DNA from 2 places in the Lysinibacillus sp. NPDC056959 genome. Region 1 is predicted to be linked to the other one. Evidence: predicted binding sites of a transcription regulator. Region 1 holds the regulator's gene; the other holds the start of a gene.
What was found. Region 1 encodes CtsR, which represses protease genes until heat stress. Its sites were predicted from a motif close to ATGGTCAATAAAGGTCAAACA; they were not measured.
Positions count from the first base shown of each region.

Region 2: a site for CtsR is predicted at 6,036-6,056, ahead of ACFTQ7_RS17860 (ATP-dependent Clp protease ATP-binding subunit). Genes of this name have one in related genera too.

Region 1 covers NZ_JBHURE010000008.1:63,331-71,700, reverse strand. Annotated here, with positions in the region: gene ACFTQ7_RS11850 (aldehyde dehydrogenase family protein) at 1-1,087, shown strand, start outside; gene ACFTQ7_RS11845 (acyl-CoA thioesterase) at 1,155-1,634, shown strand; gene ACFTQ7_RS11840 (protoglobin domain-containing protein) at 1,682-2,992, opposite strand; gene ACFTQ7_RS11835 (hypothetical protein) at 3,299-3,508, shown strand; gene corA (magnesium/cobalt transporter CorA) at 3,579-4,538, opposite strand; gene ACFTQ7_RS11825 (class I SAM-dependent methyltransferase) at 4,603-5,286, opposite strand; gene ACFTQ7_RS11820 (magnetosome magnetite crystal formation protein family) at 5,409-5,714, shown strand; gene ACFTQ7_RS11815 (CtsR family transcriptional regulator) at 5,918-6,388, shown strand; gene ACFTQ7_RS11810 (UvrB/UvrC motif-containing protein) at 6,403-6,951, shown strand; gene mcsB (protein-arginine kinase McsB) at 6,948-8,057, shown strand; gene ACFTQ7_RS11800 (ATP-dependent Clp protease ATP-binding subunit) at 8,047-8,370, shown strand, end outside.
Region 2 covers NZ_JBHURE010000018.1:19,133-27,502, reverse strand. Annotated here, with positions in the region: gene ACFTQ7_RS17890 (alpha-amylase family glycosyl hydrolase) at 1-1,057, shown strand, start outside; gene ACFTQ7_RS17885 (DegV family protein) at 1,117-1,974, opposite strand; gene ACFTQ7_RS17880 (Cof-type HAD-IIB family hydrolase) at 2,329-3,138, opposite strand; gene ACFTQ7_RS17875 (prolyl oligopeptidase family serine peptidase) at 3,260-4,024, shown strand; gene ACFTQ7_RS17870 (metal-sulfur cluster assembly factor) at 4,078-4,386, shown strand; gene ACFTQ7_RS17865 (Crp/Fnr family transcriptional regulator) at 5,165-5,851, opposite strand; gene ACFTQ7_RS17860 (ATP-dependent Clp protease ATP-binding subunit) at 6,120-8,246, shown strand; gene ACFTQ7_RS17855 (YjzD family protein) at 8,297-8,370, opposite strand, start outside.

The DNA.
Region 1 (8,370 bases):
TAAGCAAGCAAAGGGTGAAACGGTACCAATGGATGCTGCACCTGGGGCAGGAGATCGTATTGGCTGGACAAAGCGAGAGCCTCTAGGTGTAATTTCAGCCATTACACCTTTTAATTTTCCCTTTAATTTAGTGGCACATAAATTAGGTCCTGCCTTTGCGGTTGGAAATACGGTTGTATTAAAGCCAGCGACGCAAACGCCATTAAGTTCTATCGTAGTGGCGGAAATTTTCCAACAAGCTGGTCTACCTAATGGTGCGCTTCAAATTATTACAGGTAGCGGTGGGGAGCTAAGTGATACACTTGTGACTCACCCGCTTGTTAAAAAGGTGACATTCACGGGAAGCGGTAAGGTTGGATTGGGCATTAAAGAAAAAGTAGGTTTGCGAAAAGTTACTTTAGAACTTGGTTCCAATGCGGCAGTAATTGTCGAGCCGTCGACACCAATTGATAAAATTATTTCGCGTTGTGTCGGTGGTGCCTTTAATTTTGCTGGACAAGTTTGTATCTCTTTACAACGTATTTATGTACACACATCTATTATGGATGAATTTACAAAGGCGTTTGTTGCTGAGACAGAGAAATTAGTGGTAGGTGACCCACTAGATACAAATACTGATGTTAGTGCAATGATTAACCCAAAAGAAGTTGAGCGTATTCGTCAATGGATTGAGGAAGCAAAGTCACAAGGGGCGGTAGTTGCTACAGGAGGAAAATTTACGGAACGTACTTTAACGCCTACTGTTATGACGAATGTGACGGCAAATATGAAAATTGTTTGTCAGGAAACATTCGCGCCAATCGTCTCAATTGTTTCATATGAAACATTAGACGACGCTATTCGACTAGTGAATGAGTCGGACCTTGGCTTAAATGCTGGAATTTATACGAATGTTTTACAAGATGCATTATATGCAGCGGATGAATTACAGGCAGGTGCTGTTATGATTAATGATATTCCGACTTTCAGGGTTGATAATATGCCATATGGTGGCGTAAAAATGAGTGGTTACGGTCGTGAAGGCATTAAGTGGGCAATCGAAGAAATGACAGATATGAAATTAATTACGATGAAAAAATCGTTCTAGTTTGCATCGACTCTTGTTCTGCGATACGATGACGAAAGAACATTCATGAAGGGAAGTCGCAAGAATTATGTCAAACAACGCAATACCGATGAGCCAGTCACGTACTGTTCAGACTCGTCTCGTATTACCGCCAGATACAAATAATCACAACTCCATTTTTGGTGGAAGAGTGTTAGCGTATATTGATGAAATTGCTGCTATTACAGCAATGAAGCATGCAAAAGGTCATGTAGTCACAGCTTCTATCGATTCGGTTGACTTTTTATCGCCAGCACATGTAGGGGCTATTTTAGAAATTGAAAGCATTGTTTCGTCAACTGGACGGTCTTCAATGGAAGTTTATGTTCGAGTTATTTCACGAAACATTGAAACTGGTGAGGAGAAATTAACGACGGAATCCTTTGTAACGATGGTTGCAGTTGATGATGAAGGTAAACCTAAGCCAGTTCCGGCAATTTATCCTGAAACAGATGCGGAAAAACGTCTGTTTGAAACGGGACCAGCAAGACGCGAACATCGTAAACAAAAACGCGAGTTACCGCATTAAAAATAAAAGGGAAATTGACGTATGCTGTCAGTTTCCCTTTTTCGTGCTTACATTTGTAATTCATTTACTACGTTAATAAGTGAATCGGAAGAAGAAGAAACAAGTGTAGCGCCTTGTGACAATTCAGTAATCAAATTAGAGATGGCTGAAATATCTCTGGATGTATTTACATACTGCTGCTGAATGCCAGAAACTGCATCTGCGATATCATTAAATGATTTAGATAAACTGTTTTGCGTATCTACACTATGTTGAATCTTTTGATCAACGTTAGTAACCGAAGTCGACATTGTTGTAATATTACTTTCAGTTTCTTTAATGAGATGAGAAACATTTTGTACCGCATTTTTTGTTTCTTCAGCAAGTTTACGAACTTCCTCTGCAACAACAGCGAAGCCTTTACCATGCTCACCTGCACGGGCTGCCTCGATAGAAGCATTCAGTGCTAATAAGTTCGTTTGATCGGCAATTCCTGTGACCAGTCCTACAATTTCCGATATTTTTTGAGAAGATGTGCGTAGCTGGTTCATCGTAACTTCGAGACTGTTTACACTTTGTAAAATTACTTGTATTAAATCATTTTGATCTTGCAGCTGCTGCTGTCCACGTCTGGATTTTTCCTGTGTATCAGCAACGAAGGTTAAACCTTGCTTCGTAGCTACTGCGATATCATCTGTTTGAGAGGAAATGACTAATAAAGAAGCTGCCGTTTCTTCACTAATCTCATTGAGTTCCTCTGCCGTTTTTTGAATGGTAGTAACAAGTGCATGCTTTGTTTCACCTTCTACTGTACGAATGCGTTCCTCTTCTTTTTCATAGGCTTCGATTACAAGCTGCTGCTCGAAGTTAATGATTTTGCAGAAGGCATTGATAGCACGAATTGCATCGTGTTTTGATACATCTAACTCATTTGTAAAGCGTATAAAGGTCGTTGTTAATGATTGGAATGAGGCGATATACCACTTCGATTGTAGACCAATTCGAACGTGAGTTTCGGCAATTGCCTTTCGTTCATTAATGTAAGAGTCATTAATACGACTTTCAAAAATATCACTCAAATGTTTATGTAAAGTAACTTTTAAACGCTCGATTTGTGATGTTCTGTTTATAATATTTAACAAATCTTGGCTCAAACTAATGGCTGCATAAAATTGATCCACCATTTCAGGAACTAAATCCTTAGCTAAAGGCTGTAGTTGTTTTATGATGGCTAAATCCTCAATAGTTAAATCTAAAAGTTGTAACTGTTTTTGAAGATTTGGATGTTTTGATACATCCAATTGTACATCGCTCTTATAATTTTCAGGCGCTAGTGTAATTGAGTAGCTAGAATCGTTCTTTTTTGTAAACCAACTCATCGTTGTTTGCTCCATTCCTTAGGTCCGTAGTATGTATAGAATAGTAAACTAAATACCTATTAAATTACTTGGGTTGTTAATTTGCTGAATATATAGTATTTAATATATTCTACTATTTTTTGTGCTATATTTGGTTGAAATTTTAGTTTATTTCTATATTTTTTTTATTAGTTACAGATGATTGTCGATTAAAAGTCATGAAATAGACTACTAAAAAGGTAATAGGTAAATTGAATTTGAAATAGGAAACCTGTAAAATACGAACTGTTTAGCTTGAACGTAACGATAGTGTTGAGGAGGTATTATATGGAGAAGAAACGTTTCAAATTTGTCATTCCAGTTATGGTAATTGTAGCAATTGGGTCGGTTTACATGTTAAGAAACTACTATGCTGAGGTACCAGACTTAGATCAACTATTAATTACTATCTGTGCAACATTAGTATCTGGTGTACTCGCATACTTTTTATTTCCACAGCAAGGTGAAGATAAAGTTGATGATCGTGGTCCTTACTAACAGTGAAAGGCACCTTAGAAAAAACCTAAGGTGCCTTTAGCTTGTCGATAAATGAATAAATGGCTTACTTTTATGTTTTAAATAAATTGAACCAGCCTTTAAGTTTAAAGATTGCCAGCATGAATAATGCGATAAAAATCATAATTCCGAGTACGATAAAGTAGCTATACTTCCCATGTAACTCGGGCATATGGTCAAAATTCATTCCATAAACACCTGCAATAAATGTTAGGGGAATAAAGATAGTTGAAACAATTGTTAAGGTCATCATAATGCCATTCATGCGAGTAGAGCTCATCGCCATATAACTATCACGCATATCAGCAGTGAGCTCGCGGTTAGATTCGATCATTTCGGTGAGTTTTAGCAGATGGTCGTAAATATCTCCGAAATAAGCTCGTTCTGATTTATTAAGTGAAAATCGGTATGAGTTAAGGATGCGATATAATAAATCACGCATTGGTAAGATGGTGCGTCTTAAATCGAGCAAATCACTACGGAATTCAAATACAATTTTCATGGCATTAGGGTTACTTTGATAGGTAAGCTCATCTTCAAGTGTATTTAAATGATCCTCAATTTTATAGACAAGTGGGAAATAGTTATCAACAATTTTATCGATTACCTGGTACGTTAAATATACTGTGCCACGTTCCCAATTCTTTGGCTGTTTTTCTAACATCATTTGTACTCGATCTATTTCCGGTGCTACATTTTTGTGGAACGTAACAATAAATTTATTAGAAACAAAAATATTTACTTCCTCAGCTGTTAATTCTTCGTTCATCCTTTGAATAACAAAGAAATGGAAATCATCATAAAAATCGAGCTTTGGCCGCTGTAAACGCATTAAACAATCTTCTATAGCGAGTGGATGGAAATGGAAAAACGAATCTAACAATAGTTCTTCCTCATCGGTCGGACAATTAAAATCGACCCAGTACCATTCAAATTCGTTTTTGTGTATATCTTCAAGCGGAAAGTCCTTTATAAGTTTTTGATCTTTTGTAATTCCAATAGTGCGTATCACAGCATTCACCTCAATTCTTTTAATTCTATCCTAACAGGTGTATTGATCTTCACAAGGAATAATTTTAGACGCTTTCTTTATAACATATCCAACCACCAAATAAAGTAGTGGCAAAGAATCTAGATGGTTTTGTAAAGCCTGCCTGCTGTAATAGTGCTAATATGTCCTCTTCACACATAAATGAAAGAGAACGGATGGATTTCTCCATTTCCGCTACGTCTGATGGTGATAGCTTTGTATGCTGTAGCCAATAAGCGCGCCATAAATCAAATTGTAGCTCGGTTTCTAAAGTACCCGGCTGCCCGTATTTTGAGACGAGCACAAATGGAGCACCAAGCTTTAAATTATTTGCTATTTTTTTTAATGTTGCAAGCTTCTCTTGATCATCTTGTATAAAGTGAAGCACTAGTACACAGCTTGCCGCATCAAATTTTACTGAAGGTAGCTTAGTATCCAGTATAGTTCCTTGATATAAAGAAATATTATTAGGTAGAGACTTTAAACGTTCGCCAGCAATTTGTAGCATCGCTTCTGATGGATCGATACCAACAAATGACCAATGGGGTCTTTTTTCGGCGAGCTGTAAAATTTCATTACCGCTTCCGGAGCCAACTACTAAAAATTCAGCGTTTTCAGGTAATGCAAATTGATAAAAGGTTTGTGTTAAACGTAGCATTGCATCGTAGCTAGGTAGCGTGCGACGAATACCTTTTTCATATTCATTTGCAAGTGTGTTATTAAATTCCATCGAGTATCACATGCCTTTCAAAAAAATTTTATAAATCCAATTTAAAATTGAAACTATTTAAGGTGTATTTCCGTAAAAAATAGTACATAAAATAAAAAAATTATATGGAAGGGTTGATATAAATGGAAACTAAATGGTCTAAGGTAATCATACACGCAAGTGCATTTTTTGCGCCATGGTTCGTACCTATTCTATTTTTCTTAATTAGTTCGGAGGAAGAGGTAAAGAGCATTTCTGTGCAAGCCTTGCTGTTCCAAGTAGTGATGATAGTTTTACTTACAATTTCGGGTATTTTTAGCTTCTTACTCATTGGTATACCGTTCTTAATTGTTTTTGGAATTATGTATTTTATCGCGCCAATTATCGGTATTGTGAAGGCTTTATCTGATGAGTCTTGGCGTTATCCAATTGTTGGTCGCTGGGTATAATTTTTATAGACGCAAGTATATGCTAGTTGCATATGCTTGCGTTTTTTCTTTTGCCAATAAGGGTATCTTATAGCTAAAGCATTCGGTGGATTTTTTTTCTGTGTGCGAAATAATTGCAATTATTTTCAAGCGTTTTGTATAATATACTCAAAGAAAGTCAAAGATAGTCAAAGTCAGTGTAGTAAGCGAGGTGTATTCCTAAAATGCGTAATATATCAGACATCATAGAAGGCTACTTAAAGCAAGTACTTGAATTAGGTGGAGAAGGGCATATTGAAATAAAACGTAGTGAAATTGCAGATAAATTTCAGTGTGTGCCCTCACAAATAAATTATGTAATTAATACAAGATTTACCGCCGAACGAGGTTACCTTGTTGAAAGCAAACGTGGTGGTGGTGGATACATTCGAATTTTACGTGTCCGCGCGAATTCACAAATTGATCTAATCGATGATGTCCTCAGGCAAATTGAAGGTGGGGCATCACAAATAATGGCAGAAGATTTAGTTTATCGACTAATTGATGAGCAGGTAATTTCAAGGCGAGAAGCGAACATAATATTAGCAGCAGTTGATCGCTCAACTATCGATTTGCAACTCCCGTTACGGGATCATATTCGAGCAAAAATTTTACGAGCGATGCTAACGACGATTAAATATGAACAGCAAAAATAAAAGAGGTGATGGAAATGATTTGCGAACATTGTAAGCAGCGTAATGCGACGGTTACTGTAACACAAGTTCAAAGTGGTCAAAAGGTGGAGCACCATTATTGTGACGTCTGCGCCTCGCAGTTCCATCCATTTCATGCTGAATTTAAGCAAGAGCCAGTATCTATTCAACAGCTATTATCCAATTGGTTTGGCTCACCTACATGGCAGCAACAAAAAGTGGGTGAAAAGCAGCAAGCACCACCGCAACCGCAAACATGTCCACAATGTGGATTTACGTATAAACAGTTTTTAAAAGAAGGTAAATTTGGATGCTCTAGCTGCTATGATACCTTTAGTGAGCACTTACCGAAGCTCTTTAATCGTATACAGGCTGGACCTCAACATACAGGGAAAATGCCCGGCGCTCGAAGCAATGTTTATGTCATCAAAAAGCAAATTGAGGATATTCGTAAACGTATGAAGATGGCTGTAGATAAAGAACATTTTGAAGAGGCAGCAAAGCTTCGTGATGAAGTGAAGGAACTTGAGAAACAGGTACAATTTGAAGGTGGTGATGTGTCGTGATGATTGAATCGTTTTTAGAGCGTGCTACACCAACATGGATGAGTGTGGAGGACGATTATTCAGATATTGTCATTAGTACACGCATCCGCCTTGCTCGAAATTTAGATGGATATCGTTTTCCGTTAGCCTTTACAGAGGATGAAGCATTACATGTAGAACAGGCAGTTACACATGCAATAAAGGACAGTACAGAACTTCAAGAAAATTTTTCATATTTTGCTATTAAGGATTTAACACTTTTACAACGGCAAATACTTGTAGAAAAACATTTAATTAGTCCTCAGCTTGCAAAAAAAGAGCAAGTTGGTTCCATGCTCTTATCGGATGACGAATCAATTAGCATTATGGTGAACGAAGAAGACCATTTACGCATTCAATGTATGACAGCGAGTTTTCAACTTCAAAAGGCATACGAGCAGGCCAATAAAATTGATCGTACCTTAGAGAAAGCTCTGCCTTATGCATTCCGAGATACATTTGGTTATTTAACAAGTTGCCCAACAAATATTGGTACTGGTTTACGAGCATCTGTCATGATGCACCTGCCAGCCCTTACACTTACGGGTCAGATGAATCAAATCATTAATGCAATGACACGATTAGGAATGACGGTAAGAGGAATTTATGGGGAAGGTAGCGAAAATATAGGTAATGTTTACCAAGTGTCAAATCAGATTACACTAGGAAAAACAGAGGATGACATTTTAGCGGACATCCAAAGTGTTGCTGAAAAAATAATTCAAAAAGAACGACATGCAAGAGGCAAGTTAATGGAAAAAGCAGAGCTTGCCCTAGAAGATCGTGTGTACCGTGCTTTAGGTACGTTAACATATGCTCGAGTTTTAACGAGTGAGGAAGCTGCTACCTGTCTATCCAATGTTCGTTTAGGAGTAGATTTACAGTTAATTGAAGGTATTAAAGCGACCAAATTAAACGAATGTGTAGTCAGTATGCAACCTGGTTTTTTACAGAATTATGCAGGCGACGTTTTGCCGCCTGCTGAGCGAGATCGCGTACGAGCTGAAATGCTTCGTGAGGCACTATCTCAAGAAAGTATGAGTAAGCCTATTATTCGGGGAAAAGGAGAGGATTCATTTGATGTTTAATCGTTTTACACAACGCGCGCAAAAAGTATTACAGCTTGCACAAGAAGAGGCGATTCGTTGGAAGCACGAATCAATTGGAACAGAGCATATTCTATTAGGGCTTATCCGCGAAGGTGGCGGTATTGCTGCAAAAGCATTAGAAGCCATTGATATTAGCCCTCAAATGATTGAAGCGGGTATTGAAGAGCTTGTAGGGAAGGGTAAAGAGGATGTTGGCCCAATTGTCCACTACACACCTCGAGCTAAAAAAGTAATAGAGCTATCAGTCGATGAATCACGTAAATTAGGCCATTCCTATATTGGAACAGAGCAT
Region 2 (8,370 bases), on a different contig from region 1:
CATGGTTGATTTTCCATTAAACAATGTAAGTCCGAATCATGAGTGGGCAAAAGATTCAGCGAAAAAGGACTGGATTGCTTCAACAAATAATGGACAAGTACAGTGGGACTTAACAAACAAAGACGTACAAGACGCACTTGTTAAATCAGCAACAGACTTTATCTCTACATACGATGTTGGTGGAGTGCGTTTAACAAATATTGCTGGTGCTGATACAGAGTTTATCAATGCAGTAATTAAAGCATTAAAAGATACGAAAAAATCACTCTATGTCATTTCAAATGAAGAAAGTGATGCAAACTTTGATGCAAGCTTTTCTAAAGGTTCAGCTGATATTTACCGTAATATCTTTAAAAATGTTGATATGGATTCTACTAAGTTGATGGAGCCTATTGCAGGTAAGAAACCAACTCAGATTATGATTGATTCGCTAGATACGCATCGATTTACATTTGATTCTGCAACAGAAAATATGTTCCCACCAACGCGTTTGAAAATGGCGATGGGTGCTTTATTTATGATGCCAGGAATTCCAGTTGTACAATATGGTACAGAAATTGCAATGAACGGTGAAAAAAAGCCAGATACGCACCAAATTTATAACTTTAAAACTGATACAGAATTAATCGACTATATTAAAAATGTCCAATCTTTACGTAATAAATCTGAGACATTACGCAATGGTGATTTTGAAGTTCTCACAAATGAAAATGGCCTACTTGTATTTACACGTACGTCCGATAAAGAAAAATGGGTCATCATGGTTAATAATACTAGTGAAACACAACGCGTTGATTTAACACCTGCTCAGCTTGGTGAAGGTAAAATGCTAAACGGTATTATACATGAAGAAAAAGTTCGTATTAATGAAAAAGACGTTTATCCAGTTATTTTAAATCGCGAAATGGTAGAGATTTATCAAGTTAGAAATGATGAAGGATTAAATGTACCTTATATGGTAGCACTAGGATTAGTATGGTTAATATTCATAGGATTTGTAGTTGTTATTATTAGACGAGGTAAAGTACGACGTAAAGAGCAAGATGCTCTAAATTAATCCCAGTAGGATAAAATGAAAAATCCCCTTAACACTTTTCAGTGCGGAGGGGATTTTTGTTACGCTTGATAGCTTTTATTTGTAAAGAAGATGGCAATTGTACCTGGTCCTACGTGTGAGCCGATAGCTGAACCAATCATTGTTACTTGAATAGCTTTTGGTGAAAATCTTTCTTGGATAGAAGCCTTTACTTCGTTGGCAAATTCCACATCATCACTATGGCTAATACCAACAACTTTTTCAGAGAAATTTTCACCGCGCGCCTGCATTAAATCTAACATGCGAGCGATGGCTTTTTTACGTCCGCGTGATTTTTCAATCGGGACAAGTTTACCATCCTCTACATTTAAGATGGGTTTTATGCTTAGGAGCCCCCCAAGAAATGCGCTTGCCTTAGATACACGACCACCTTTAGCAAGGTAATCTAAATCTTCCACCGTAAATAAGTGCTCCATCTGTGGGGTAAGGGCTGTAATTTTTGCTTCGATTTCTTCCAGTGAAGCACCTGTATTTCGAAGGCGAACGGCTTCTTCGACTACTAGGCCGAAACCTAGTGAAGCACATTTAGAATCGATAATAGCTAATTTAAGGGAGGGATATTGCTCCTGTACTTGATTGCGAATCATGACAGCGGTATTATAGGTGCCTGATAATTCCGATGAAAAGGCAATATAGATTCCTTCCTCTTCATTTTTCGCTAGATTTTCGAAATGATTGAGAAATAGCTCTGGTGATACTTGGGATGTTTTTGGGCGAGCACCTTGACGAATAGCGTCGTAAATTTCTTTGGAATCAATCGAAATGACATCATCATATTCATTATTGTTTAATTGCACTCGTAGTGGAAGAAGTTCAATATTGTTTTCTTCGTAGTAAGACTTTGGTAGATCACAGCCACTATCAGTAAAAATTTTCATCATTTGTCCCCCTAATTTAATATTCTTTTAACTCTATATGAGAAGTTTACAAATACCTATACTACATAACAGGTGAACACGTGTCGAGTTTTCAATTTCCACTCTATATTTCTCGAAACTACTTCCTAATAAAATTTTATATAGATATATTATCATATCGTGTTTCAGTATAATTGCAACTCAGTGTATTGTTAACTCGAAAGTTAAAGTGAAAAATGGGCTCATCACCATAACGTGTGGTTGATTTCCGTCCGACTGGGCGGACTTCGCGCAACTTTTATAGATGGCTTACATTTTAATGAATGACATCCACAACTTATGGTGATGATCCAAAAATAGGGTGTTTTTATTTAACTAGGATAGTTTCAATCGCTCGATAAGCATTTTAGCGATGCCATCGTCATTATTGGTTGTCGTAATTTCGTTGGCAATGTTTTTTAAAGCAGGGATTCCATTGCCCATTGCGACACCGATACCGGCATATTCAATCATTTCTAAATCATTGTCCTCGTCACCGAATGCAATAATACGCTCGCGTGGGATACCTAAATCCTGTGCTACATGAGCGATTCCTACTGCTTTATTTAAGCCACGGCGAACAATTTCAATAATGTGAAGTGGGGCACCCCAACGACGATGTTCAATGACTTCTGCATGGACAGCCTGTAAATGGTCACGAATAATCATTGAATTCACTTCATTCGCTTGAATCAGTAAACTAGTAGGGTTTTCAAGTAACTGGGTATAGAGATTCCCATGAGTAATTTTAGGATTCCCCATATTAAATATATTTAAAATCCGTGAGTTCTCTGTATGAACATAAATATCGTCCTTAACCTCCGCTATAATATTTTCATATTCATAGCTATTGATGGAATTGACGACATCATGTACTACGCTTAAATCAATAGGAGTATGCTTAGTCTGCCAAGCTGCATTTTTAGGATGGTGGACGTAAGCACCATTAAAATTTACGATGGGCGTTGTAAGGCCAAGTGCGTGATAATAAAGATCACTCGCACGATAAGGACGACCGGTAGCAATCATAACTTGATGGCCTTGCTCCTTTGCCTGCAATAATGTTTTTTTAGTTTTTGCCGAAATTTGTTGTTGGTCCGTTAATAACGTACCATCTAAGTCCAAAACGATTAAATGCGGTTTCATAGCTTTTTGCCCCTTTCTTATAATTTGAATAGTATCGTTTTGTAAACCATTCGTCAAAATTTTGTCACAGTGAAAAAAGTTTGCTAACATAAAGATGAGACAAATGTTGGGAGTGACAAAGATGATTGTTGAGAAAGAATTGTGGGGAAATATTCCTTTATTACATATACATACGGAAAATATGAATGAAGAAACCCCGGTAGTAATTTTTTTACATGGTTTCACGAGTGCAAAAGAACATAACTTACATTATGCATATCAATTAGTAGGCAGAGGGGTGCGTGTCCTATTGCCAGATGCAAAATTACATGGCGACCGTAGTGAAGGCCTGACTGAGATGCAATTGAGCTTACATTTTTGGGATATTGTTTTAAATTCTATTCATGAAGTGGAACAATTATATAATGAATTAAAGAATAAAAAATTATTACTGAATGATAAAATTGGCATTTCTGGTACATCAATGGGTGGTATTGTCACATCAGGCTGTTTAAAGCGCTATGATTGGATCAAGACAGCAGCAGTTTGTATGGGTGCACCAAGTTTCACTAAATTAGCGGAGTATCAATTACAGCAATTCGCAAAAAACGGTGTGAATTTGCCAATGTCCGAAGAAGAAGTACAACAAACGAATGAGCTTCTAGCTAAATATGATGTGAGCCTAACACCAGACAAATTTGCAGAACGACCTGTCCTATTTTGGCATGGGGAGTTAGATAAAACTGTACCTTTCAAGGAAACATATGATTTTTATTTAACTTTACGTAAATATTATGAAACGAATCCAGAAAACTTGAAATTTTTAGCTAATAAGAAAGCTGGTCATGCTGTCTCACGTGATGGTACGTTAGCAGCAACTGAATGGCTTGCACAGCATTTGGCATAATAAGATGCATCTGCTATGATTAAGTTAACACTGTGACGAAAGGAGAAATACAGATGGATCAAGATATGAAAGACAGCATGTTCGGTGCATTAGAAAATGTAATTGACCCTGAGCTTGGTATTGATATCGTCAACTTAGGTTTAGTATATGATGTAGAGTTAGATGAAGAGGGTGCAGCAACGGTTACAATGACGTTAACGTCTATGGGCTGCCCAATGGGACCTGTTATTGTTGATCAAGTGAATACAGCATTAGGTGAGCTTCCAGAGGTAAAAAGTACAAATGTAAATATTGTATGGAATCCACCTTGGTCAAAAGATAGAATGTCACGCTATGCAAAAATGGCATTAGGTGTACGCTAACTCTGCTTAATGCACAATAAAAAATCCCTGCTTTTAACTCTAAGCGGGGATTTTTGCTGTTTAAAACTATTGTGTCAAAAAATTATGGTGTTATATAAAGTAGGGTTCTTTGGCAAAATGAGTGGTTGATTTCCGTTCCGATTGGGCGCTTTCCTGGGGGCGTCCGATGAGCCGCTTCACTCGCGGTGCTCGCTCCAGGGTCTCATCTGTGACGCTGATCCCCAAGGAGTCGCCCAGTCTCCACTCCAATCAACTGATTCACATAGCATACGTTTTAACAAAATGATTCCAACTTATTAGTTTTATCGAAACACTTTCTGGAATTATCGCCAAACTTTTAAATTTTATCGATAAACTTTCACTTTTCATCACCCTTCTATTCATTTTTATCGACATCCAGCTTCCAATGAGCAAAAACACTACTTTAGCAAAAGGGTTTGTCTGCGGAAAACGAAGATATACAATCGCGTTATTGCTATAAGTTGTTCAATTATGATGCGTCTTCATAGTGTCCAATTTTGAAATACATATAAAATTTATAAAAGTTCTACGCTATCGCTGATTGGAGTGGAAGGCTACTCGACTCCCGTGGGAAAGCGAGACAGGCGAGACCCTGGACTGAGCGGAGCGAAGGAAGCGGCTCGACGCTCGCCCACAGGAAAGCGAGTAGCCTGGAACGGAAATCAACCCCTAGCTTTGCAAAAGAGCCATAATTATTTCAATAGAACACAGAATCCCCGCCTATAACTCATAAGCGGGGATTTCGTATGTAAGTGTATTAATCAATACGACATATTTGTAACGGGCAATTTTCACAGGCGATTTCATCCTTTAAAAATTGTAGATCGTGAATGGTTATATAACCTTTTTCAAAAGATATAATATTGTGCTTCTTTAAATCATTCAGCATGCGATTAATCATCTCTCGACTCGTCGCACATAAATTAGCGATCTCTGTATGTGTTAACGGGAAGTCAATATAAATAGTGTCATTTTCTAACGGCTTCCCATAAGTATTCGAAAGACGGATAAGCGTTGAAAATAAAGCGCCCTTTTTCCCATTTAAAATCAAATCACGCAAACGGCTTTGATGCTTTAAATTTTCTGTTTGCAACCACTTCATATATTCCACCATTAAAATAGGTTGTTCCACTAGTAAAAGTTCTAATGTTTCGAGGCTAAGAACATATAAACTGGAGGGCTCTAGTACTTTAGCGGTCATCGAATTATACGTAAAGTTGCAAAATAATGAGCTTTCTCCAATGATGCTATCTGGACCACAAATACGAATGGTTAATTCCTTCCCATTCTCCGTTTCTTGACTAATCGAGATAGCTCCTGTTTTTATATAATAAATTTCTTTCGCACGTTCGCCCTCTAAAAAGATTTTACTATCCTTATTCACTTTAATAAAAACACCGTGCTTTTGAAAAAGATCGTGAAATTTCACTTGTATATTATCCATAATAGTCATTTCTTCAACACATCTCTTTCTTTTTTGTAAAAATTGTTTAATTATTACAAAATTAGGTGAGTAATTTACTAAATCTAAGAAATACAATTTCATTATAACGTAATTTTCCAGTAATAAGTGAAGAATTTTTAGGGCTAATTCTTTGCTCTGATTTGTCGAGTGTTGTAAAATAAAGTTAGTCAAAAAAGGTCAAACATTTTCTGTGAAATAGAATGGCAAACGGGATTCCGCTTAACATTATTAAAAAGGAGTGCTAAATATGCAATTTCAACAAACAAATGACAAAAAACCATTAGAACAATTTGGACGTAATTTAATAGAAGAAGTTAAAAACGGTAAAATGGATCCGGTTATCGGTCGTGACGAAGAAATTCGTAATGTCATTCGTATTTTAACACGCAAAACGAAAAATAATCCTGTCTTAATAGGGGAGCCTGGGGTTGGTAAAACAGCTATTGTAGAAGGGTTAGCTCAACGTATAGTAAAGGGCGATGTTCCTGAGGGGTTAAAAGATTGCGTACTGTATGAGTTGGATATGAGTGCTTTAATAGCAGGTGCTAGTTATCGTGGCCAATTTGAAGAGCGCTTGAAAGGTGTATTAAAAGAAGTAAAAGAATCAGAGGGACGCATCATTTTATTTATCGATGAAATTCATACAATTGTTGGTGCGGGTAAAACGGATGGTGCAATGGACGCTGGGAATATGCTAAAACCAATGCTTGCACGAGGTGAGCTACATTGTATCGGGGCTACAACATTAGATGAATACCGTATGTATATTGAAAAAGATCCTGCTTTAGAGCGTCGTTTCCAGCAGGTGCTTGTACGAGAGCCGTCTATTGAAGATACAGTTTCCATTTTACGAGGCTTGAAAGAGCGCTTTGAGTTGCATCATGCGGTACGTATTCATGACCGTGCGATCGTAGCGGCAGCTGGGCTTTCAAATCGCTATATTACAGAGCGTTTCTTGCCAGATAAGGCAATCGATTTAATCGATGAAGCATGTGCGATGATTCGAACAGAAATTGATTCCATGCCACAGGAATTGGATGCGGTAACGCGCCGTATTATGCAACTTGAAATTGAGGAGCAAGCATTGCGTAATGAAAAAGACGAGGCGAGTAAAAAACGTCTAGAGCAACTCAGTGAGGAATTAACAAAGCTCAAAGAATCCTCTGAGGGCATGCGTAAACAATGGGAAACCGAAAAAGAAGCGTTACACGGCATTCAGAAAAAACGTGAAAAACTTGATAAATACCGCCGTGACTTAGATGAAGCAGAAAGTAAATATGATTTAAATAAAGCAGCTGAACTACGTCATGGGAAAATTCCTACACTTGAAAAGGACATTCAAGAGATGGAAAAACAATTAGAAAATGGTACGGAATCACGTATTTTGCGTGAAGAGGTAACAGCTGATGAAATTGCATCAATCGTTTCGCGCTGGACAGGAATACCAGTGACGAAATTAGTAGAAGGTGAGCGAGAAAAATTATTGCGCTTAAAAGATACATTGCATGAGCGTGTAATCGGACAAGATAATGCAGTACAACTTGTTACAGAAGCGGTATGGCGTGCTCGAGCAGGTATAAAAGATCCGCATCGACCAATTGGTAGCTTTTTATTCCTAGGACCAACGGGTGTTGGTAAAACAGAGCTTGCGAAGGCACTAGCGGCACAATTGTTTGATTCTGAGGATCATTTTATTCGCATTGATATGAGTGAATATATGGAGAAACATAGCGTATCGCGTCTTGTAGGGGCACCTCCAGGCTATGTTGGCTATGAGGAAGGTGGGCAATTAACAGAAGCTGTTCGCCGAAATCCGTATTCAGTTGTATTATTAGATGAAATTGAAAAGGCCCATCCGGATGTCGCAAATATTTTACTACAAATTTTAGATGATGGTCGAATTACTGATAGCCAGGGGCGTATGGTTAACTTTACGAACACAGTGGTCATTTTAACTTCTAACATTGGCTCAAGCTATTTAATGGAAGCAAAAGAAGACGATGTTGCTGTTGAGGATTTAGTGATGGCTGCACTGCGTCAACATTTTAAACCAGAGCTGTTAAATCGTATGGATGATATTATTATGTTCCATGCACTATCAGATGAGCATTTTACAGCCATTGCATGGAAATATATCGAACAGCTTGTCAAACGAGTTGCAGAGCAAGACATTACTTTACAAGTAGAACAAAATGTAGTTGATTGGGTTGTAGAACAAGGAGCAGATGCTCAGTTCGGCGCAAGACCATTAAAACGCTTCGTACAACGATATATTGAAACTGCGATTGCAAAAGAATTGCTTCGAGGTGAAGTATTACCAGGAGAAACATTACACATTAAAATGCATGATGGTCAATGTGTCGTTGAAAAATAACAAAAAAAACCTGTTCCGCATTAAGCGAAACAGGTTTTTTTCTAGTTGAATTAATGATTGTCTGCTGCTTCTGGAGTTGACTCGTTTGGAATAATTGCACCGATAATGAAAACAAGAATTGTAA